One region of the Saccharopolyspora sp. ID03-671 genome, then DNA from elsewhere that is predicted to be linked to it. Evidence: riboswitches for the same ligand, from Rfam matches in the RefSeq annotation. Region 1 holds a riboswitch; each other region holds the start of a gene.

Region 1 (5,752 bases):
CGGCACCCGCGTCGCGCAGCAGCGCCCTCGCGCGGTCGACGTCGCGCGGTCGCTGCGCCACGTTCTCAGCATAGTGGCGCAGTCCTTTGCCGAACAGATCGTTGCCCACGTCGCCCTTGCCGCTGAGAGCGACGTCGACGAGCGCCCGGCGGTCCACGCCGCGCAGGACCGCGTGCAGCACGCGAGGGTCGCGGAACGGTGCCCGGTCGACCTTGAACGCGACCGCCTGCATGGTACTGCGCTCGGCCGAGAGCAGCTGGGCCCGCTGATCGGCTTCGAGTTGGCGCGCAGCGTTCGCGCCGATGTCGTGGGCATAGTGCACCTGACCGGACAGCAGCGCCGCCACGCGGGCCGAGTCCTCGTTGATCGGCACGAACTCCAGTTCCGGCAGCGTCGGGGCGCCGGACCAGTGACCGTCGAAACGCGCGAACACCGCGCTCGCGCCCGGTTGGAAGTCCACGAAGCGGAACGGTCCCGATCCCACCGGGGCGTGGAAGTCGGTCGTGCCCGCCGGGACGATCTCGGCGCCTGGCGCGCCCCACGCCGACGGGAACTCGAAGTTGGGGCTGTTGAGCACCACTTCGAGCTCGGTGGCCGAGCGAGCGCGGCTGACGGCGAAGTTCACGCCAACGAATTGCTTGGCCGCAGCCGCCGAGGTGGCCGGGTCGGTGATGCGGCGGAAGCTGTAGAGCACGTCCTCGGCCGTCACCGGCCGGCCGTCGTGGAACCTGGCCTGGCGCAGCCGGATCAGCCACCGGGTGCCCGTCCCGTCGGGCTCCCACGATTCGGCCAGGCGCGGCACGACGCTCATGTCGTCTGCGTAGGCGACCAGCGTGTCGAATAGCGCTTTGGCCCGGGCCTGGTCGACGAACAGCGAGCTGGTGTGAGGATCCAGCGATTCCTTGGCGCCCGACGTCGGGAACGCCGCTCGAAGCCGACCGCCGCCCCCTGCTCCCGCACCGGCGCACCCGGCCAGCGGCAGAGCTGCCGCGGCACCCAGCGCCGTGGTCAGCATCCTCCGACGACTCCACAGTGGGCGCTTGCCGGTTTCGCTCATGCTCCTGCCTTCCTCTCATCGTTCCGGCACGGTGCCGGATTCCGCGTCAGCAGGCCTCGCCGGTGCATCACGGCGGTGCCCGCCGCACCGGCCAGACCCACCGCGCACAGCACCAGCCACGGCAACCAGCGCAGCCCCGGCGAGGAAAACGCGTCGAGCATCGCTCCGACGAGCCAGCTGACACCGGCCGCAACCAGGCTCGACACCAGGTAGTAGAAGCCGTAGTAGGTCCCCGCGAGCCGCTCGCTGCCCACGATCGGCAGCAACTCCATCGCGAACGGGTTCGTGATCGCCTGGCCGACGGTGAACAGCACGGTCGTCACGATCACCGGCAGCAGCACCCAGCTCTGGCCGGTCTCGCCCACCTCGCGCGTGGGCAGCAGCGGCCCGGCCACCATCAGCGGGACGAACGAGCACCCCATGCACGCCAACCCGACCGCCGTCGAGCGCCCCGACGACCAGCGCCCACGGCACCAGTTCGTGATCCGCACCTGGCCGAAGACTCCGATCACGGTGGAGACCACGAACACCACCGCGATCGCCCACGACAGCCCCGACACGCGCTGGGCTTCCAGCGGAATCGTCAGGTAGAGCTGGTTGTAGAGGCCGAAGTAGGCCGACAGCGACAACGTGAACGCCAGGAAACGTCGGTTGGTCACGACTTCCCGCCAGCTGCCGAGCACGCTGCTGCCCTGCGGTTCGACTTCCCGGTGCGGCAGCACCGCGATCTGCGCGGCGGTGAGCGCGGCGAAGGCCAGGCAGGCCACCAGCGCGACCGCGCGGAAGTCGATGCTCAGCAGCAACGCGCCGAGCAGCGGCCCGACCAGGGTCCCGGCGTGGGCGAACACGTTGAACACCGAGAACGCTTCCGCCCGGTGCTCGCCCGCCTCGTGCATCAGGTAGGTCCGCACGGCGGGGTTGAACAGAGCCCCGGCCAGTCCGGTCAGCACCACGGCCAGGACCAGGCCCGGCAGCGAGGTGAGCAAGGCGAACAGGCCGAAGGCCACCACCCGCAGCGCGCAACCGAGGATGATCATCGGCCGGCAGCCGATCCGGTCGGCGGCGGTTCCTCCCACGAGGAACATGCCCTGCTGGCTCAAGTTCCGCACTCCGAGCACGAGTCCGACCACGGCCGCGCCGTAGCCGAGGTCGTGGCTCATGTAGGAGGCGAGGAACGGCAGCAGCATGTAGAAGCCGACGTTGATCCCGAACTGGTTGACCACCAGCAACCGCGCGGGCGTGGACAACCGCAGGAAAGCTCCCTTGCTCGTCATGATGTCGCGCCCTCCTCGCACACCGGGCACCACTGCCCCGAGGTGGCTCGTCGGCAGCACGGATCAGCCACGGTGCGGCACCGCGCCCACCGCCGGCCCACGGCCTCGCGCGGGTGGTCCACGGTGGAGGGCATGGCGGCGCGTGCGACCAAGTCGTGGTGCCGGCAGAAGTCGTCGTCGTAGATGGACTCCCAGTACCGGTCCGGACCGTCGGGGAAGACCGCCACGACCCGATCCGAATCGAGTTCCCGCGCGCACCACGCGGCGACCATCGCGGTCGAACCCGTGCTCCAGCCACCGCTGACGAAGCTGCGCGCGGCCAGCCTGCGGCACGCGTCGGCCGCCTCGGCAGGCCCCACCCAGTGCACCTCGTCGAACTGGTCGTAGGCGACGTTGCCCGGGTGGATGCTGCTTCCCAGCCCGCGCATCAGGCGATGCCCGGGCACTTGGCCGAACAGGCTCGACCTCGGCGAGTCGACGCCCACGACGCGCACTCCGGGCCACCGCTTGCGCACCACCGAGGCGATGCCCGCGCTGTGACCACCGGTTCCCACGCTGCACACCACCGCGTCGAGCTCGTCGAACTGCACGGTGAGTTCGCGGCCCATCTCCCGATAGCCCGCTGGGTTGTCCGGGTTGTTGTACTGATCCGGCCAGTAGGCGCCGGGAATCTCCGCCAACAGCTCGTGCACCCGGTCCAGCCGTGCCCGCTGCCACCCACCGACCGGATGTGGTTGCGGGACGATCTCCACGCGGGCGCCGTAGGCGCGCAACAACCGCCGGGTCATCTCGTCGAGCTCGGAGTCGGCAACGATGACCACCGGATGTCCCAGCGCCGAGCCCACGAACGCCAGTCCCACGGCGAGGGTGCCGCTGCTGGACTCGACCACCGCAGCCCCGGTGCGGAGCTCACCGCGCTCGCGGGCGCCGCGCAGCATCGACAGCGCAGCACGGGCTTTCATGGTCGCCGGACCGACCGACTCCAGCTTCGCCCAGAACCCCGGGTGCGGTCGCGGAAGCGGTGTCGCCACGCGCAGCACTGGGGTGTCGCCGATGAGATCGAGCAACGACTCGCACTTCCTGCCACCCGCGACACCGTCGGCGGCGCCCTGCTGCAGCGGGATCACCCTAGACCCCCTCGGTAGAGGTGGACGTCGGTGTCGCCGCCGCTGAGCCAGAAGAACGGGTACGGCTCGGCCGACAGCCCCGTGATCTCCTCGCCCAGCATCTCGCGGAACACCGCGCTCCCGCTCTGGGCGAACATCACCAACGGCAGCTCCCGCGACCGGCACAGCGCGGCGATGGAGTCGAACGTGCCGTTGCCGAGCACCATTCCGGACGCGAGCACCGCGTCGGCACCGTCGATCGCGCGCTGGTGATCGGTGAGGACGGGTTCCTCCCACTCCGTCACGCCGCCCTTGAGATCGCAGGGCACGTAGTCGATCCCGCGTTCGCGCAGTGCCGCCAGAAGCGAGTTGACCACCCCGACCACGGCGACCCGCCCGCCTGCCGGCACTTCGACCAGCTCAGCCACAGCACGGGCACGCGCCGTGGACTTCTCCAGCGAGGTCCCCGCGGGCACTCGCACCGAGCGCGCCCGCGGGTGCCGCGCGTGCGGCACCGCATCCCCCAGGCAGGCGTCCAGCGCGGCCACCCGCACCGCCGTCACGGGGTGCCGCAGCAGCTCGGCCAAATCGGCCCCGACGATTTCGCGCACGACCTCGTCGTCGATCTCACCGGGCTCGACCGCGCAGGAGCCCACCGCTGAGCCCACCCGCACGCTCAGCACCGCGTTCACATAACCGCTGCGGCGCCCCACGTGCTGCGCCGCCTGCACGGTCAGGAAAGCCACCGATGTCTTCGCCTCGACGGATTTCCCGTCCCGATCACCGATCACGCGTTCCAACGCCGAATGAGCGCGCTGCCGCGGAAAAGGAAAACTCACAGACACAGTTGTCTCCACATCGCAAGAGGAACGGCCACGAAGCGCATGGCCCTATGCGATGCGGACAGCAACGAGACGAGCCCTCGACAGGCCCGAAAATGACACGACGACCCACTGATCCGGACGCACCGGTGACCTCCTCCGGGGCTCCGCGACCCCGTACGAATCGGCGTGACGACGCGAGTCTCCTGACTCGTGGATCGACGTCGCCTTCAGCCTTCCCACCGGACACTCGGCAGTGGCTCGAACGAAGACGACTCCTCACTCACAGTGGCGGGACCGTGCCGGATTCACACCGGCTTCCTCCACGCCGTCACATGGATGTTCGAACCAACATCGCAGCAGGAACCGCGCGCAGTCAATCGCCAAGTGATATCTATTGCACAGATCTAGCAACAATGATGATCTGTTCATTTGAACATGTGGAGGTGGAAATGCTGCAGGAGAAAGTCCGCGTGCTCGGGGATTACGAGGTGCGACGCGCCCGCAGAGAAGACATCGACAATGCTCGGACGCTGATGTTGAACACCTTCTACTGGGTCATGGGCCACGGATACGTTGCCGAGTGGCACGCCGACGTGATCGACCTCGAACGAACCTACTTCCACACACCAGGCCAAGCACTGTTCGTCGCCACGCTTGGTGACGAAGTCGTCGGGACGGCCGCTGTCCGCGCCAGTGGGCCGAAGAATCCACCACACCCGAAGTGGATCGCCGACCGCTACGGCACACCCGGTACCGCCCAGCTGTTCCGCACCTACGTCAATCCCGAACACCGAAGGAACGGGCTCGCCCGTGCCCTGGTGGAGCAGTCATGCGAGTTCATCGCCGAAACCGGGCGTTATGACACGATCTACCTGCACACCAATCCGGCGATCGAAGGCGCAGAACCCTTCTGGCGCAGCGTGGCCAAGGAGATCTACGACGCGCGGAACCACAGCCAGTACAGCCCGACCATCCACTTCGAGATCCCGGTACCACCAGCCACGACCGGCACGTGACCTGCGCTCTCGCTACTGGTACCCCCCGGCATCAACGGATCGGGGTTCCCCGGCGCCCACCACACCGTTCACATCCTTGCCGTGGTCGCCGCGCGCAGCTCCGATCCTGTGGACTACTTCGAGGCGATCAAGGTGTCGAAGTCAGGGAAGGAGTCGGCGAGGCGGCTGCCGGTGAAGTTGCCGACCCAGCCGTCCTCGTCGTGGAAGAAGCGGACCGAGACGTAGTCCGGGCGAGTGCCCATGTCGAACCAGTGGGTCGTGTGGGCGGGGACGCTGATCAGGTCGCCCGCTTCGCACAGCACCGCGTACACGCGGTCGCCGACGTGGAGGTAGAACACGCCTGCGCCGCGGGCGAAGAAGCGATCCTCATCGTCGTCGTGGGTGTGCTCGGAGAGGAACTTCTCGCGAGCCACGGCCGCCTTCTCCGCCCACTCCGGCGTGCCCTCCGGGATCATGCTCATCGCGTCCACGAGCA
Region 2 (5,752 bases), 860 kb from region 1:
TGGTCGCAGCTGGGCGAGATGTCCGTGGACTGAAGGCACCGGGGAGGTGTGCTCGGGCACACCTCCCCGGAACCAGATCGTTTCTCTCGCTAAGGTCTACGGTCTGGACCATGCTCGGATCGACGATCACGCGCACCCCGAACCGCTGGCTGATGCTGGCGATCTCGATGTTCGCGCAGCTCGCGGCGACGGTGTTCACCAACGCCGCACCCGCGCTGATCCCGAACCTGCACTTCGAGCGCGGGCTGTCGCTGTCGCAGGCGGGCATGATCGCCGCCGCTCCGCTGGCCGGGACGATGTGCACGCTGATCATCTGGGGCGCGATCGTCGACCGCATCGGCGAGCGGATCTCGCTGCTGATCGGGCTGAGCATGCTGGCGGTCAGCGCCGCGGCGGCCGCGCTGGCCGGATCGCTGGTGTGGCTGGCGGTGCTGCTGTTCGTCGGCGGCGCGGCCGGGGCCAGCTCGAACTCGGCCAGCGGCCGCGTCGTCTCCGGCTGGTTCCCGCCGCAGCGGCGCGGCATGGCGATGGGCATCCGGCAGACCGCGCAGCCGCTGGGCGTGGGCCTGACCGCCGTGCTGGTGCCGAACCTCGTCGAGGCCCGGGGGCTCACGGTCACGCTGCTCACCGTCGCCGGCGTGTGCGCGGTGGCCGCGGTGCTGGTGGCGGCGTTGATCCTGGACCCGCCGAGGCCGTCGGTGGCCGAGGCCCGCCGCGACGGCCACAGCGACAACCCCTACCGGGGCGACCGGCGGCTGCTGCGCATCCACGCCGTCTCGATCGCGCTGACCGTGCCGCAGCAGACGGCCTGGACGTACATGCTCGTCTGGCTGATCGCCACGCAGCACTGGAGCACCGCGGCCGCCAGCGCGCTGGTCGGCGCCTCGCAGCTGTGCAGCGCGCTGAGCCGGGTCGGCGCCGGGATCTGGTCGGACCGGATCGGCAGCCGGTTGCGGCCGATCCGCTACTTCGCCTTCGGCTCGGCGATCGCGATGGGCGGGCTGGCCGCCCTGTCGGGCACTCCCCTGGCCCTGACCTTCATGGTCGTGGCCTCGATCGTCGCGGTCGCCCACAACGGGCTGGCCTTCACCGCGGTCGCCGAGATCGCGGGCCCGCACTGGAGCGGCCGCGCCATGGGCGCCCAGAACACCGGCCAATCACTCACGGCCACCGCCGTCCCGCCGATCATGGGCGCGGTCATCGCCGCCGCCGGCTACCCGATCGCCTTCGCCATCGCCGGCTGCTGCGCCCTGCTCGCAGTCCCGGTGGTCCCCACCGCACCACCCCGCTCCCCCGAACGAGTCACCACATAACCCCCTCACCTGCGAATTTCCCCACCCCGTGTCGAAAACCCCGGTTTTCACGCGTCAAAAACCGCTGTTTTCGTCGCGTGAAAACCGGGGTTTTCGACATGACGCGCCCTGCGGAGCGCGTCAGGGGGTGGTCCGGGGTGGGTCGGTCTTGAGGGCCTGTTGGGATTCGAAGAGGGCCATGACGCCCGGGTGGTCGCCCTCCGGCCAGGTGTGGGGGCGCCAGAGGCCGGACTTGAGGAGGGCCCGGCCGCAGTGGACGAACAGCTCCTCGACCGTGACCACGACCGCCAGCTCCGGGGGTGTGCCCTTGACGGCGAGGTCGGCCATGAAGGGGGCCGAGCGGACGACGGTGGCGGTGCCGTTGACGCGCAGCACGTGGGTGACGCCGGGGATCATGAACAGCATCCCCACCTGCGGGTTCTCCAAGATGTTGTGCAGCCCGTCCACCCGGCGGTTGCCGGGACGCTCGGCGTAGGCCAGCGTCTTGCCGTCGTCGAAGACGACGACGCTGCGGGCGGTGTCACCGCGCGGCGAGACGTCGAGCCTGCCGTCGGCGCCGGTGGTGGCCACGAGGAACAGCCGCGACCGCTCGATGAAGCCGCGGCTGACGCCGTCGATCCCGGAGACCACCTTCTCGGCGATCTCCGGGTGCGGCGGTTCGACGATCTCGCGGAGCTGCGCCGCCGAGGTGACGTGCTCGGCCTCGGCCGGGTCCCACGAGGTCACGCGTCGTTCTCCTTGCCGGTCGGGGTCGATCAGCCCTGCTTGGCCTGCTCGATGAGCGGGACGACCTTGTCGACCGCGTAGGACATGCCCGCCGCGGTCCCCGCCGAGAACGCCTGGGTGGCCTGCTCGTCGTGCAGCACCACCGAGCGGCCTTCGCGGACCGAGGGCACCTGCTGGAACATCTGGTCGCGGTCGATCTCGGAGGCGGCCAGCCCGATCGGGAACATCACGGTCAGGTCGGCGTTGAACAGGTCCATCCGCTCCGGGGAGACGCTGACGAAGAAGTTGCTCCCGGCCACCTGCTGCACGGCGGGCGACTGGCGGAAGCCCAGCCGCTCCATGAACTCCAGCCGGGACCCGCCGTTGACGTAGGCGCCGTAGGAGCCGACCATCTTGGCGCCGACCGCGACGGTCTTGCCCGCCCACTGCGGGTGCGCGGCGGCGGCCTGCTGGAACTTGCCCTCGAGGTCGGCCTTCTGCTGCGCGGCCTCCGCCTGCTTGCCCAGCGCCTTGCCGACCATGTCGAGCTGCTGGTCCCAGGTGGTCAGGTAGGACTCGCCGCCGCCCTCGGGGATGCTCACCACCGGCACGCCGAGCCGGTTGAGCAGGTTGTAGCGCTCCTTGTCGCCGCTGGCGCGGGTGTCGAGGATGAGGTCGGGCTGCAGGGCCGCGACGCTCTCCATGTCGACCTCCATCGTGCCGAGCATCTTCGGCGGCGTGGTGTAGCGCTTGTCGGCGGGGATCCACGGCGGGACGCCGTCCCCGCCGACGGGCAGCCAGTCGGCGGCGCCGACCGGTTGCACTCCCAGGCTCAGCGCCGTTTCGGCGTCGCCCCAGCCGAGCGCGACGACGCGCTGGGGACGCTCGGGGACGGTGACGTCACCGAACGCGGTCTTGATGGTGACCGGGAACTGACCGTCGGCCGATCCGGCCGCGGGCTGCTCCCCCTCGGGACCGGCTGCGCCGCAACCGGTCAGGGCGATTCCCAGCAGGACCGTCATGATCAGTCCCAGGGTCCGCATCCAGCGCATGTCCACACCTCACTCGTACTTAGGTGCGCCTAACTTAACCAACCCTCAGTGCGGCGTCCAGGGCGGGCCCTACCGAGCGTCACCGACCTTCGTCACATTCGTCCGAACTGGACGGCCGGCGAACTGGATAGCCGGGGGCATGAGCAACTTCACGCGCGCTCGCGCGTTGAGCTTCACGACGGTCGGGAGCTGCGGAAGGACGCGAGATGGACAGGCTCAACGGCAAGCGCGTGCTCGTCACGGGCGGAGCGTCGGGGATCGGGCGGGCCAGCGTGCTGCGGCTGCTCGACGAGGGTGCCCGGGTGCTCACCACCGACATCGACGAAGCCGGGCTGAAGGAGACCGCCCGGCTCGCCGCCGAGGCCGGGACCTGCGACCGGCTGGGCACGCTGCCGCTGGACATCGCCGCCGAGGACGCCGTGGACTTCACCGTCCCCGCCTGCGCCGAGCAGCTCGGCGGGCTGGACGTGCTGGTCAACGCGGCCGGAACGCTGCACACGGCGCGCACGCACGAGTGCTCGCTGGAGCTGTGGAACCGGATCCTGGCCGTCAACCTCACCGGCACGTTCCTGGTCACCCGAGCCGCGTTACCGGCGCTGCTGGCAACCGGCAACGGCGTGGTGATCAACTTCAGCTCGACGTCGGCGAACTTCGCCCACCCGTACATGGCGGCCTACGCGGCCAGCAAGGGCGGCATCCAGTCCTTCACCCACGCGATCGCCCTGGAGTACGCCAAGCAGGGCCTGCGCGCGGTGTCGCTGGTCCCGGGCGGGATCCGCAGCGGCATCACCGAGACCACCGCCGACAAGCTGCCCGCCGACACCGACTGGGACCTGTTCACCAAGCTCTCCCCCGCCCTGGGCAGCGGCTTCGCCCCGCCGGAGCACGTCGCAGGCGTGGTGGCGATGCTCGCCTCCGACGACGGCGCCTTCATCACCGGCACCGAGATCCGCGTCGACGGCGGCACCCACCAGTAGGCGACCAACCCGTTAGACTCGATCTCGAGCCGGTCGCCACATGTGGCCGTGAGGGAATCCGGTCGGAAGCCGGAGCTGACGCGCAGCGGTAGGGGTGACGGGCGAACCCGAGCCACTGGATCACGGATCCGGGAAGGCGGTTCGCCCGGCGGAGCCCGAGCCCGAAGACCTGCCGGCTCCCCGGAGCCGCACCCGGTTCCGGGAATCGGCCGACCGGGTCTCGCGCATGGGCCCGGGGTGAGGATTTCCGCACGACGTGTTCCGACTCTGGACGCGCACGAGCTCGATGCTGCTCTGCGCCGCCGCTCTCGCCGCCTGCTCCGCACCTGCTACGGAGTCCGCTCCGCCGCGGGTGACGATCCCCAACTGCGACACCGAGGTCGCGGTGTCCGAACCGCCGAAGCGGGCGGTGAGCCTGAACCAGTCGACCACCGAGATCATGCTCTCGCTCGGCCTGGCCGACCGGATGGTGGGCACCGCGACCTGGACCGACCCGGTCGACCCGGCGCTGGCCGCCGACAACGCCCGGGTGCCCAGGCTCTCCGACAACAACCCGTCGTTCGAGTCGGTGCTGGCCACCGAACCGGACGCGGTGCTGGGCGCTTACCGAGCGGTGTTCACCGACGAGGGCGTGGCCTCCCGCGAGCGCTTCGCCGAGCTCGGCGTTCCGACCTACCTCTCGCCCTCCAACTGCCTGCCGGAGGAGGCGCCGCTGGGCGAGCCGGTCGAGCTCGACGACATCTACCGCGAGGTCCGCGAGATCGCGGCGATCTTCGACGTCACCGATCGGGGCGAGGCGCTGGTGGCGCAGCTGCAGCAGCGGGTCGCCGCCGCGCGGGCCAAAGCCGTTGCCGCGCAGGACACTTCGGTGCTGTTCTGGTTCGCCCGCACCGAATCCCCCTACGTGGCGGGCTCCACCGGTTCACCGGCGATCATGACCCGCGCACTGGGGGTGCGCAACGCCTACGACGACGTGACCTCGATGTGGCCGCAGGTGTCGTGGGAGGACGTGCTCGCCCGCGACCCCGACCTGCTGGTGCTGGGCGATCTCACCCGCGACGGCGAAGGCGATTCCCTCGCGGCCAAGCAGGAGTTCCTGCGCACCGACCCGGCGATGTCGCGGCTGCCCGCGGTGGCCGCCGGCGACTGGATGCCGATGACCGGCACCGAGATGAACATCAGCCTGCGCACCATCACCGGCATCGAGCGGCTGGCCGACCGGCTCGCCGAGCTGGAGCGCAGGTGAGGACCGGACGGGTGCGCGCTCCGCTGATCGTGCTGGCCGGGATCCCGGCGCTGCTGCTGTCGATCGCGGTGGCGGTCACCCTCGGTCCGGCGCCCCTCTCGGTCACCGACGTGGCCGGGGTCGTGGGCGCGCGGCTCGGTCTCGGCGAGACCGACGTCTCGCGGATCGGGCAGGGCATCGTGTGGCAGCTGCGATTGCCCCGCGCGGTGCTGGCCGCGATCTGCGGCGCCGGTCTCGGGATGTGCGGGGCGGTGCTCCAGTCGTTGCTGCGCAACCCGCTGGCCGACCCGTTCCTGCTGGGCGTGTCGGCCGGGGCCTCGACCGGCGCGGTGCTGGTGGTGATCCTCGGGCTCGGCGCGGGCGCGATCGGGCTCACCGCCGGCGCCTTCGCCGGGGCGCTGGTGGCGTTCGCGCTGGTGCTGACCCTCGGCTCGCTGGCGGGCGGCACCACCACGCACC
Region 3 (5,752 bases), 1.1 Mb from region 1:
CTCCGTGTGTGGCGCGACAGTACACGGGCACGGCCGGCAAAGTGACCAACTGCCAGGTCGGGGTCAGCGTGCACATGGTCACCGATGTTGCTTCGGCGGCGGTGAACTGGCGGTTGTTCGTGCCACAAAGCTGGGACGATGTCTGCGCGGTCGAGGATGGCTTGGCGGCGGAGGTGGTGCAGCGTCGTGCGCGCTGCGCGATCCCGGACACGGAGCGGAACCGTCCGAAGTGGATGATGGCGGTGGAGATGCTCGATGAACTGGCCGAATGGGGGCTTGCGCCGCCGGTGGTTGTCGCCGACGCCGGCTACGGCGACAACGCCCATTTCCGGGCCGCGTTGGAGGATCGCCATTTGTCCTACGTGGTGCAGGTCAAGGGTGAAGCCACCGCTCATACCATCGACGCGGTCCCGGAGTTGCGGCCCTATTCCGGGCGCGGCCCGCGCCCTGGGCCCCGGTACCAGGACAAGCCGATCAGTCTGCGCCAGCACGTCCTTGGCGCTGGACGCGACGCTGGCACGACCATCACGTGGCGGGAAGGCTCCCGAGGCAAGCTCAGCTCGGAATTCGTCGCCATGCCTGTCCGTGTCGCCGGACGCAAGCCACGCCTGCAACCGGATGGATCGCTGCCTGCACGGTGGCTGATCGCCCAATGGCCGCCCGATACCGAAGAACCCATCAAATACTGGATCTCGAACCTGCCCGCCGACACACCGGCCACAGAGTTGGTACGGCTGGCCAAGATCCGCTGGCGCATCGAGCACGACTACCGCGAACTCAAAACCGGCCTCGGACTCGACCACTTCGAAGGCCGATCCTTCACCGGCTGGCACCGCCACGTCACCCTGGCCTCCGCAGCACACCTGTTCCTCACCACCCTCCGCCTGAACAACCCAAAAGCATCTGGGGCAGCCTGACCCTCTACAAGGTCATCCGCGAGCTGCAAACACTGCTCGCCACCTGGTCAGGCACCTGCCCCACCTGCCACCAACACATCCACCGATTACCGACCTAACAAAGCACTACTAGGACGTGACGGGCAGCGGAATGGAGTGCTGGTTGAGTAGGAAGGTGCCGCGGAAGCATCAAGTGTCACTGCGGGCTGGTCGAACAGAAGAGGAACTGATCGAAATCTGTTGCCGTGCGTGACGAGCGGCGGCTCTGCGACAGGCCCGCCTGCTCGGCTCGCTGAGCAACGGACGCAAGATCGCGATTGTGGGCAACCGCGTCAATGGCGCAGCCGTGCTGGTTGCCGCGGATGTTGGCGTCGCGATGGGAACCTCAGCCGTGTTCGGGATACGCCGCCCGTTGCAGTGGCGCACAACCGGCTCGACCGGCTTCCGCCGGCTTGGGTGGGCGACCGGCCCTGTCGAATGGTGTTGCGAGCCGCTCTTGGCCGTGGCTGCTGATGCCTGGGATGGCTGTGCGGGCAGCGGTGGGCCCGTCGCTGTCGGGTCATCGCGGCTTCCGGCGTGGGGCGTTGTGGAGTACGCATTCTGTGCAGTAGCCAGTGCCGGATCGCCATAGCTGGCAGCATGTTCGACGTCGGGACCACAATCCGCTCTGCGTCGCGCCGACGTCGAGCAGGTCTGCTCGGCCGGTCTCAGCGCGCAGTTGCACTGCGGTGGCGAGCACGTCACCTCCGGCCCCGTCTGCGGCGAGCCGTCGCAGCACCTCGCCGAGCAAACCGACGGCGTTGCCCCAGTACTGATCGCTGTCTGCTGGTGGGCCGCCGATAGCTTCGAGTCCACGGGTGAGCGGTGCGAGGAAGTGGGAAACGTTGGGCCACCAGGCGTTGGCGCACGATCGATCACGTAGCACAAGACCGTGCACCAACCCGTCCGCGTCAACCACGACGGATGCTTCGGCCAGCGAAGGGACAGGCCATCCGAAGTGGTGCTCGGGAACTGTTGCGCACAGCGCGAGCCACGAAGCCCGAAAGGCCACCAGAACCGTGCCCGCGCGGTGATGTTGAAATCCGGCCAAACGTTGCCAGGCTTGGACGTTTCGCGCCAAGAATCCGTTGGTCTCGTCGCAGTACGACTCCCATGCCAGGACCTCGTTGGCGCCGGCGAGGGGCCGTGCCAGCGAGCGAGTGGTCTGGTCCAGAGCGGCTTTTGATGAATCCTGCACCCCGGCATTGGACCTGATGTGCAGGAGAACCGATGCAGTGAGGTTCGTCGCGGGATCGGCTGTTGTGGGCTCGGCGATCTCCTCGTACTCTTCTGCTGCCGCAGTGCACGGGAAGCCGGTGGAAATCCGGCGTGGTCCTCGCCACTGTGACCGGGGAGCGACCCTGATCTCGCCACTGGGCACCGCGTTGGTGTCTGGGAAGGCCAAGGGGAGCGCCGATCCGGAAGCCAGGAGACCGGCTGCGGCAGTAACACCACGTTCCACGAGAGATGGAAGGCAGGTTTTGACATGACCACCGCTGGTCTGCCCGCTGCACAGCGCATCCAAGTTCCCGTCTGGGCTTGGGCCTTGGCCGCGTTCGCGATCGTTCTGCTCTACGTCGTGCTTCAGGAAAACGGTGCCGTGCTCGCGCAGGCGGCGGACACCGTCCACGAGTTCACGCACGACGGCCGCCACGCTCTCGGCGTGCCCTGCCACTGAACGGGGACACCCATGAGCTCGCCATTCGCCACTTTCCTGCGGCGGGGCTTGCTGGCCGGGCTGCTCGCCGGCCTCACGGCCGCATTGGTCTCGCTTCTGCTGGTCGAAACCCCGCTCCGCGCTGCGCTCGATGTCGAGGAAGCACGCCCGCAGGCCGCCGGTGAGCACGCCCACGAGGAATTGTTCAGCCGCTCCACTCAGGTGGTCGGCGGCATGGTCGCCGCCCTTGTCGTCGGGTTGGCGATCGGGGCGATCTTCGCGGTCGTGTTCGCCCACAACCGGCACCGGCTGCCCGCACGCACCGATTTCGGACGGAGCCTCCAGCTCGCTGCGGCCGGGTTTTTGGCCGTGTCGCTGCTACCGGCGCTGAAGTATCCTGCGAACCCACCAGGGGTCGGGGCTCCGGAGTCGGTCACTTTCCGCACGGTCGCGTACTTCTCGCTGATCGTGGTGGGCATCGCGATCCTGCACGCGGTGGGCTACCTACACCGGTACCTGGCCGTTCACGGTTGGTCGCAGGCACGCCGCAGTACCGCTGCAGCTGTCGGAGGCATCGTGTTGACCGGCCTCGTCCTGTGGTCGTGTCCCTCGAACCCGGACCCCGTCCCTCCGGACGTGCCCGCAGCGTTGCTGTGGCGCTTCCGGTTGGCCTCACTCGCTGAACTCGCCGGAATGTGGGCGGTCCTCGGTTTCGCCTTCGGTCTGCTCAACGAGCCCCGAAAACAACGAGTGACCACGACAGCCTCACCGGCAACGACACCATAGCGACGGTCCCCGCCCGGCCTTCGTCACCTCAAGGACGGGCGGGGTCTTAGCTCGCTGCGGGCGCGATTCGGGGTGCTGACAGTGCGTTTGGGTCCAGTTGGGAACGGGACCTAGTGATCGCGGCCCCTGAAGAGAACGACGACCGCCGCAACAGCCAGCAGAAGCGTGAACAAGGCGCCTCCGCCAACCAGCCAGACGAAAGAGCCGGTTTCATAGTTGCTTTCGTCGTGTGGCCTCGAGAGTGGAGCCACTGAGCCATTGTCCGAATAGGCTGAAGGTCCGGCTGTGGAAGCGGGGGCTGCAAATGACGCAGGGGCTGTGGCCCGCTGAGTGCCGGCATGGACGACTTGATGGACCAGTGCGTAGCTTCCGTTGTTCAACAACGGAAATGGTTGTGTTGCAACGTTGTCACGCTGACTCGTTTGCTGTGCTACTGGGAGAGCCTGAACTTGGCCAGTGAGCGCCACGTCGAGCAGGCTCGGGCTGCCTGGTTCGCTGAGGCGGAATCGGCCGGTGCCGGGGGAGTGCTCAAGAGCAACGCCGCTGGCTGGAACGCTTCCGGCCAGGCTGGTATGCGCTGCTGCGGGCAGTTGAATTGCTCCGATCCCGAGGGCCACGATCGTGCACAGCATCGCTCGGCGAAAGATTTTCACAGTTGTGTCGGTGCAGCAGATGAAGTGAGGTTGCGGAGAGGTACGGGTCACCGTCGCTCCTCGTAGTAGACGGCGCACCGTTGTGCCCGAAAGCCGGAGCACCCGCCAGCGTTTCCAGCAGATCACTACGCTGGATAGTAGAGTAGTGAGTCTGAGAGGAATAAGGTGGAGTCAGTGCGCCAGCTCGGCTGGGCTCGCTCCCGACTGAGTACGGCGTGGTGTGCGCGGCAGTGAGCTTGCAGCCAGGGCCGATCGGCGATGCTCAGTGCTGCGTGCGCTGCGAGTGAGGCGGGCGGAACGGCGATGAGGTTGGACATCCTGCAAGTGCCCGACTGCCCGAACGCGCCCCTGTTGCGACAGCGGCTCCAGGACGCGTTCGGCGATGTCGACCTCGAGGTCGCGGTGCAAGTGATCGACGACCCCGCAGTGGCCGTTCGGGCCGGTATGACCGGGTCGCCGACGTTGCTGGTCGACGGGATCGATCCGTTCGCCGAGCCTGGCCTCGCGGCGAATGTGTCCTGCCGGCTCTACCGCGACGCCGACGGTCGAGTCTCGGGCGCGCCATCAGTGTCGCAGCTGCGGCAGGCGCTGCTCGGCCAGAATCCGTCCCGGTGAGGATGATCTCCAGCGCGGACCCAGGTGCGCTGCGGCTTCGGCAGCGCCGTGCACGGAGCTCCTTCTTCGACGCCGGCGCAGCGAATCGTCGACGCTCAGCAGGCCGAGGTACGAACCGTGCGTGGGCCTTGATTCCGCCGGGGTGTGTCAGACGTGATGTGCTCCGGATCCACGGCTCATCGCACGGGTCGCAGTCCGTCCATCGTGACCGTGAGAGCTGAAATCGCACGGCTCGGCGCCGCGCGGTCCTCCGGGTCATCGGAGCACCGCGCGGCGCCGGCTGTCGGTATTCGTGGCTTATCCGATGTGTTCGGCTTGGTAGCCGGCCTCGTCGATGGCGGCGATGACGTCGGTGGGGTTGGACATGGCGGTGTCTAGTTCGACGACCGTGCGTTCGTCCTTCACCGATGTGCGCGTGGAGCGCACGCCGGGTAGGTCTTCGAGAACGTCGTCGATGAGCAGGCTGCAACTTCCGCAGTGCATGCCGGTGACGCGAAAGGTGGCTGTGGTCGTGGGCATTGGGGTCTCCTTGTCAGGCGGCGGTGATCGTGCCGGTGTACATGCCCATGCCGCAGGAGTAGGCCAGCGGTCCGCGGGGTAGCGTGCCGAGCTCGATCGGGGTTTGTCCTCGCGTGGGCAGGATTTTATCGATGCCCAGGGAGGGGATGATGAACGAGCGGATGCATCCCTGGGCGTTGTCCGATTGGATGATCAGTGTTGTGGGCAGGTCCGCGCGGACTTGGACGTTGGCGGGACTGTAGGCACTGGAGCTGGCGGTGACGACCACGGTCTGGTGTCCGTTCTGCACGGTAACGGTGCCTGGCGCCGGGGGTGCTTCGGCGGTGGCCGCTTGGGCGAGTCGGCTGGCGGCCAGCGGCGAACCGGCGAGTTCGAGCCCGCCGTTGAGCGTGTAGAGACCGGTGATCAGCACTGCGATGCCGGTGAGGACGGCGAGTCGACTGCGCCACGCGGTGGCTGCCTTGCGGGCGGCGTAGCCGAGGAGCGCGAACAGCGGGCTCGTGCCAACGACGAATGTCGCCATGATCGCCGCGCCCGACAGTGGTGAGCCGGAGGTCAGCGCCAGCGCTTCCACCGACAGTGTGACG
Region 4 (5,752 bases), 3.2 Mb from region 1:
GACCGCGAGGTTTGCATGGCTAACAGAATCCGGCCTCGAACAGCTCGGCGTCCAACAACGATAAGCGATCGCGATCGATCGCGGATGCTGATCGGTCTAGGCTGGGCGCATGAGTGCAGTGCTCGACGTCGTCGCGCTGCGCAGCCTGGTGGCCGTCGCCGACTGCGGCGGGTTCCACCGGGCCGCGGCGGCGCTGTACCTGACGCAGTCCGCGATCAGCCAGCACCTGCGCAAGCTGGAGCGGACCCTGGACCGCAAGCTGGTCGTCCGCGAGGGCAGGCAGGCCCGCTTCACCGCCGAGGGCGAACTGCTGCTCGCCGAGGCCCGCCGCATCCTCGACGTGCACGACGACGCGGTGCGCAGGCTCGGCGCGGAGGGGCGCGGCACGCTCGTGTTCGGCTCCACCGAGCACGCCGCCGACCGCTTCCTGCCCGAGCTGGCCTCCGGGCTGCGCGCGGCGTTCCCGGACCGCGAGATCCGCTTCCGCCTCGACCGCACGGCCCGGCTGGCCGACTCCGTCGATCGCGGTGGCATCGACATCGCGCTGCTCATCGACGACACCGTCGACGAGCGCAGCTTCGACGCGGGCCGGTTCCGGCTGGAGTGGTTCTCCGCACCGGGCTGGGAGCCGCCGACCGAGGACCGGCCGCTGCCGATGGTGGTGTTCGACCAACCGTGCACCCTGCGCAGGCACGCGATCGCAGCGGTGGACGCGCTCGGCCGAGGCCCGGACCTGGTGTGCGAGGCCGCCGATCTCTCCGGCGTCCTCGCGGCGACCCGCGCGGGCCTCGGCGTCACGCTCCTGCCCTCGACGCGGACGCGGCCGGTCGGTCTGGTCGAGCGCCGCGACCTGCCTCGCCTCGACCCCGTCGAGCTGCGCGTCCGCGCCCGCCCGGGCCTGCTCCCGGACGTCCCCGCGGTCGCCGCCCGAGTCGTCCGCGACGTCCTCACGGCGGTCGCGTGATCACCCACTCGCGACAGTTCTCATGAAAACCGTCCGTTCCCAGGGTGGGGGAAGTTTTCATGAAAACTGTCATTTCCCCGAAGGGGATCGAGTGCCGGAAGGCCTCCGTTCACGAGGGAACAGGGAGGTTCTCATGAAAACCTCCCCCACTCCGAGAGGACGACGTTTTCATGAGAACTTCGACTCCCCCGAGGGGATCGTGGGGGTGTTCACCTCCAGGTGGTGGGGAGGTTTTCATGAAAACCTCCCGTTCTCGGTGGGGTGGGGTCCGGCCTCAGGCCGGGAGGTGGACCCGCCGGTGGAGGCGGTCCCCGATGTCGTCGGAGGCGTGGTCGAGGAGCTTGTGGCCGAGCTCGAACAGGGCGCGGGCGATGGCGATCTCGTCGCCGATCTGCGGTACCTCGGGATCGTCGGGGTGCCTGCGCGCCGTGCCGTGACCGTGCAGCGGCTGCCCGCTCGGCGTGGTGAGTCCGACGTCGGCCGTCGTCTTCGCTCCCGCCTCCACGACCTGCATGTTCAGCGTGATCGAGTGCGTCTCGTTCATGATGACCTCCTTGACGCGCGTCGAGCCGAGCAACGGGCTCACCCGACCGAGTACCCCGATCGAGCCGGTTGAAAGCGCCTTCGGTCGAAGGGTGCGGCCGACTAGATCACGCAACGTGATCGATTTCACCAGGTTTGACCTCGGACCGTAGATCAGGCAAGGATGACTGTCGCCGACAGTGCAGGAACCCGGTGCGAATCCGGGACGGTCCCGCCACTGTGACCGGGGAGTGGTCCCCACCCATCGCCACGGCTGCCACCAGCTGGAAGGCGGGGGAACCACGCCGATCCGGGAGTCAGGACACTGCGCGCCGGCCCCGTGCCGCGAACCCGCGGCGCGCGGCCACCGAACCCCGGGCGGGAGAACCCAGGAGGTCGGAGATCCCATGAGTCGGGATGCCGAAGTGAGCCGGCGCACCGCCGGCTGGGGCGCACGCGAGCGCCGGAAATCAGCGGCCCTGCTGGCCGCCATCGGAGCACTGCACCTCGCGGGCTGGGGTGCCTACCTGCTGCACGAACAGGCGTTCAGCGCCGCCGGGGGCCTCGCCGCCGCCGGCACCACCGCCTACCTGCTAGGCCTGCGGCACGGCTTCGACGCCGACCACGTCGCCGTCATCGACGACGCCACCCGGCTGCTCATGCAGCGCGGCAGGCGCCCGGTGTCCACCGGCATGTGGTTCGCCCTCGGCCACGCCAGCGTCGTGCTGCTGCTGGCCTGCGCCGTCGCCTTCATCGCCGGACCCGCCGCCCAGCAGTGGGCCGAGCAGACCGGCGTGCGGATGGCCACCTTCGTCCACCTGATCGTCGTCATCGTGCTGACCGCCCTCGCGGTGCTCAACGGACTCGTGCTGCGCGACGCCTGGCGGCTGCTGCGCCGCGCCCGCAGCGGCGCCGTCGACGAGGACGAGGTCGAACTCGTCCTGGGACGGCGCGGACTGCTCGCGCGCGTGCTGCGCGGCCGAATGCAGGGCGTCGCCCGCTCCTGGCACCTGTTCGGCATCGGCCTGCTGTTCGGCCTCGGGATGCAGACCGCCACCGAGATCACCGTGCTGGCGATGGTCACCCCGGGTGCGAACCTCTCGGCCATCGCCGTGCTGAGCCTCCCGCTGCTGTTCGCCGCCGGGATGTGCACTGTCGACAGCGTGGACGGAATGCTGATGTCCCGCGCCTACACCTGGTCGCTGGCCCGCCCGCTGCGGCGGCTGTGGGTGAACGTCACCACCACCGCGCTGACCGTCGGGCTCGCCGCCCTGGTCGCCTTCGTCGTCCTCTGCGGCCTGCTGGCCGACCTGGGCGTGGACTTCTTGAGCGGGATCGCGGCCATCTCGGACCAGTTCGAGCTGCTCGGCTACCTGACCTTGGCGCTGTTCCTGCTGGTCTGGGGCGGTGCGGCGATGTGGTGGCGGTTCACCGCACGAAAAAGCGCGGAAATCGGATAGGGAACAGGGAAGACCATGAGGCGCGCAGTCCATCCGATCGAGACCGAGTCCTACCGGATCATGCGGTCCCGAGCCGACTTCGACCGGTTCGCACCGCTGACCCGCGCGGTCGTCGAACGCGTCGTGCACACCACCGCCGACCCCAGCTGGACCGGTGAGGTCGTCGCCGACGAGGACGCCCTGCGGCAGGGCCGCGAGGCCCTGCTCTCCGGCGCGCCGCTGATCACCGACGTGCGCATGGTCGCCTCCGGCGTCACCGCCCGCGAGGTCACCATCGGACTGGACTTCCCGGGCGTTGCCGACCTGGCCGCGTCCGACGGGCTCACCCGCTCCGCGGCCGGGATGCGGCTGGCCACCCGGGAGCACCCGCGCGGCGCGGTGTGGGCGGTCGGCAACGCACCCACCGCGCTCACCGAGCTCCTCCGGCTCGCCGACCACGGCGAGCTGGAACCGGCGCTGATCATCGGCGTGCCCGTCGGGTTCGTCGGCGCCGTCGACAGCAAGGCCGCTCTGCGGCGCAGCGGCCTGCCGGCCGTGAGCACCCTGACCGAACGCGGTGGCGCGGCGATCGCCGCAGCCGCCGTCAACGCCCTGCTCTACTGGGCAGAACCTGGAGGTAACCGGTGACCGAACCGCTGCTGGTCGTGGGCCACGGCACGGTGGACGAGCGCGGAGTGGCCGAGTTCCACTCCTTCCTGGAGCGGCTCAAGGCGCGCATGACCGCCGCCGGAGTCGACGCCTCCGGCGGCTTCATCGAGCTGTCCGCCCCCGCGGTCACCGAGTCCTGGACCGAACTCACCGACAAGGGCCACCGCCGGATGGCCGCCGTGCCGCTGGTGCTCGTCGCCGCGGGCCACGGCAAGGGCGACATCCCCGCCGCGCTGGAGCGCGAGGTCCGCCGCCACCCGGGCACGTCGTTCGTCTTCGGCCGTCCCCTCGGGCCGCACCCGATCCTGCTGGACCTGCTCGCCGAGCGGATCGCCGAGCAGGTCCCGCGCGAGGAATGGGCCGACACCGCAGTGGTTCTCGTCGGCCGCGGCTCCACCGACCCCGACGCCAACGCCGAGGTGTGCAAGGTCTCACGCCTCTTGCAGGAGACCTGCGGCTTCGACACTGTTGAGACCGCGTTCATCTCCCTGGCATCGCCGGACGTCCCCGGCGGGCTGGACCGGGCTCGCAAGCTCGGGGCCAAGCGCGTCGTGGTGGCCCCGTACTTCCTGTTCGACGGCGTGCTGCCGCAGCGCGTCGTGACGCAGGCGCGCGAGTGGGCCGACACCGCGCAGGACATCGACGTCCGGGTCGCCGGATACCTGGGAGACTGCGACGCCCTGGTCGACCTCGTCGTGGAGCGCTACCACGAGGCCCTCCACGGCGACATCCGGATGAACTGCGACACCTGCGCGTACCGGGTGCTGCTGCCGGGATTCGAGGACAAACTGGGTGCGCCGCAGACGCCGCACCACCACCCCGACGACCCGACCGGACACGGTCACGCACACGGACACGCACATGGCCACTCCATCGGATAACCACTACCTCGCCGGACTCGACCTCACCGGTCGCCGCGTCGTGGTGGTCGGTGCCGGGCCCGTCGCGCAGCGGCGGCTTCCCCGGCTGATCAAGGCGGGCGCCGCCGTCGAGGTGATCGCCCCGCAGGCGACGCCCGCGGTCGAGGCGCTCGCCGACGCAGGCGAGATCACCTGGCATCGCCGCGACTACCGCGACGGCGACCTCGACGGCGCCTGGTACGCCGTGGCCGCGACCTCGTCCGACGAGGTCAACGCGGCCGTCGGCGCGGAAGCCGAGCGCGACCGGGTGTTCTGCGTCCGCTCCGACAACGCCACCGAGGGCAGCGCCGTCACGCCCGCCGTCGCCGAGCACGACGGGCTGCTGCTCGGCGTGCTCGCGGGCGGCAAGCCGCGCCGCAGCGCCGGCGTCCGCGACGCGCTGCTGGAGGCCGTGCAGTCCGGCGTCGTCGACGAGCACCCCGAACCGCACGCCCCCGGCGTCGCGCTGATCGGCGGCGGGCCCGGTGCCCCCGACCTGATCACGGTGCGCGGGCGGCGGCTGCTGGCCAAGGCCGACGTGGTGCTCACCGACCACCTGGCGCCGCGCGAGCTGCTGGAGGAACTGGGCTCGCACGTCGAGGTCATCGACGTCTCGAAGATCCCCTACGGGCGTTCGGCGAGCCAGCAGGTGATCAACGAGACGCTGATCGAGAAGGTCCGCGCGGGCAAGTTCGTCGCCCGGCTCAAGGGCGGCGACCCGTACCTGTTCGGGCGGGGCTTCGAGGAGCTGCTGGCCTGCGCCGAAGCCGGTGTGCCGGTGACGGTCGTCCCGGGCATCACCAGCGCGTTCTCGGCCCCGGCGATGGCCGACGTGCCGGTCACGCACCGCGGGGTGGCGCACGAGGCGGTCGTGGTCTCCGGCCACGTCGCCCCCGACGACGAGCGCTCGCTGGTCGACTGGGAGGCCCTGGCCCGGCTGCGCGGCACCCTGGTGCTGCTGATGGCGGTCCAGCGCATCGAGGCGTTCGCCGAGGTGCTGATCAAGAACGGCCGCCCGGCCGACACCCCGGTCGCGGTCGTCCAGGAAGCCACCACCGACACCCAGCGCTCCCTGAAGACCACCCTCGCCCAGGTCGCCGACGACGTCCGCGCCCACGACATCAAACCCCCGGCGGTCATCGTCATCGGCCCGGTAGCGGCCCTCAAGGACTGACCGCACAACGGATCCCCAACGGCAGATGTCCCTGGCGAGCACTCACTCGCCAGGGACATCTGCCGTTGGGATCCCGCACCGGGTT

The links. Region 1 has a riboswitch for cobalamin ahead of REH65_RS05090 (Rossmann-like domain-containing protein). Riboswitches for the same ligand answer to the same signal wherever they lie in the genome.
Region 2: another riboswitch for cobalamin. It lies ahead of REH65_RS01065 (ABC transporter substrate-binding protein); the one in region 1 lies ahead of REH65_RS05090 (Rossmann-like domain-containing protein).
Region 3: another riboswitch for cobalamin. It lies ahead of REH65_RS33115 (CbtB-domain containing protein); the one in region 1 lies ahead of REH65_RS05090 (Rossmann-like domain-containing protein).
Region 4: another riboswitch for cobalamin. It lies ahead of REH65_RS23295 (HoxN/HupN/NixA family nickel/cobalt transporter); the one in region 1 lies ahead of REH65_RS05090 (Rossmann-like domain-containing protein).

The regions. Positions count from the first base shown of each region.
Region 1 covers NZ_CP134054.1:1,078,193-1,083,944, forward strand. Annotated here, with positions in the region: gene REH65_RS05075 (ABC transporter substrate-binding protein) at 1-1,057, opposite strand, end outside; gene REH65_RS05080 (MFS transporter) at 1,054-2,331, opposite strand; gene REH65_RS05085 (PLP-dependent cysteine synthase family protein) at 2,328-3,458, opposite strand; gene REH65_RS05090 (Rossmann-like domain-containing protein) at 3,455-4,183, opposite strand; cobalamin riboswitch at 4,437-4,612, opposite strand; gene REH65_RS05095 (GNAT family N-acetyltransferase) at 4,711-5,277, shown strand; gene REH65_RS05100 (acireductone dioxygenase) at 5,391-5,752, opposite strand, start outside.
Region 2 covers NZ_CP134054.1:220,349-226,100, reverse strand. Annotated here, with positions in the region: gene REH65_RS01090 (putative quinol monooxygenase) at 1-33, shown strand, start outside; gene REH65_RS01085 (MFS transporter) at 111-1,313, shown strand; gene REH65_RS01080 (MSMEG_1061 family FMN-dependent PPOX-type flavoprotein) at 1,434-2,039, opposite strand; gene REH65_RS01075 (iron-siderophore ABC transporter substrate-binding protein) at 2,069-3,070, opposite strand; gene REH65_RS01070 (SDR family NAD(P)-dependent oxidoreductase) at 3,277-4,047, shown strand; cobalamin riboswitch at 4,061-4,239, shown strand; gene REH65_RS01065 (ABC transporter substrate-binding protein) at 4,304-5,293, shown strand; gene REH65_RS01060 (iron ABC transporter permease) at 5,290-5,752, shown strand, end outside.
Region 3 covers NZ_CP134054.1:7,118,953-7,124,704, forward strand. Annotated here, with positions in the region: gene REH65_RS33110 (IS701 family transposase) at 1-917, shown strand, start outside; cobalamin riboswitch at 2,218-2,392, shown strand; gene REH65_RS33115 (CbtB-domain containing protein) at 2,422-2,613, shown strand; gene REH65_RS33120 (CbtA family protein) at 2,626-3,378, shown strand; gene REH65_RS33125 (copper resistance protein CopC) at 3,489-4,010, opposite strand; gene REH65_RS33130 (alkylmercury lyase) at 4,335-4,646, shown strand; gene REH65_RS33135 (heavy-metal-associated domain-containing protein) at 4,944-5,165, opposite strand; gene REH65_RS33140 (sulfite exporter TauE/SafE family protein) at 5,179-5,752, opposite strand, start outside.
Region 4 covers NZ_CP134054.1:5,023,465-5,029,216, forward strand. Annotated here, with positions in the region: gene REH65_RS23280 (DMT family transporter) at 1-17, opposite strand, end outside; gene REH65_RS23285 (LysR substrate-binding domain-containing protein) at 110-964, shown strand; gene REH65_RS23290 (DUF1876 domain-containing protein) at 1,239-1,508, opposite strand; cobalamin riboswitch at 1,690-1,814, shown strand; gene REH65_RS23295 (HoxN/HupN/NixA family nickel/cobalt transporter) at 1,912-2,946, shown strand; gene REH65_RS23300 (precorrin-8X methylmutase) at 2,962-3,573, shown strand; gene REH65_RS23305 (sirohydrochlorin chelatase) at 3,570-4,475, shown strand; gene cobA (uroporphyrinogen-III C-methyltransferase) at 4,456-5,667, shown strand.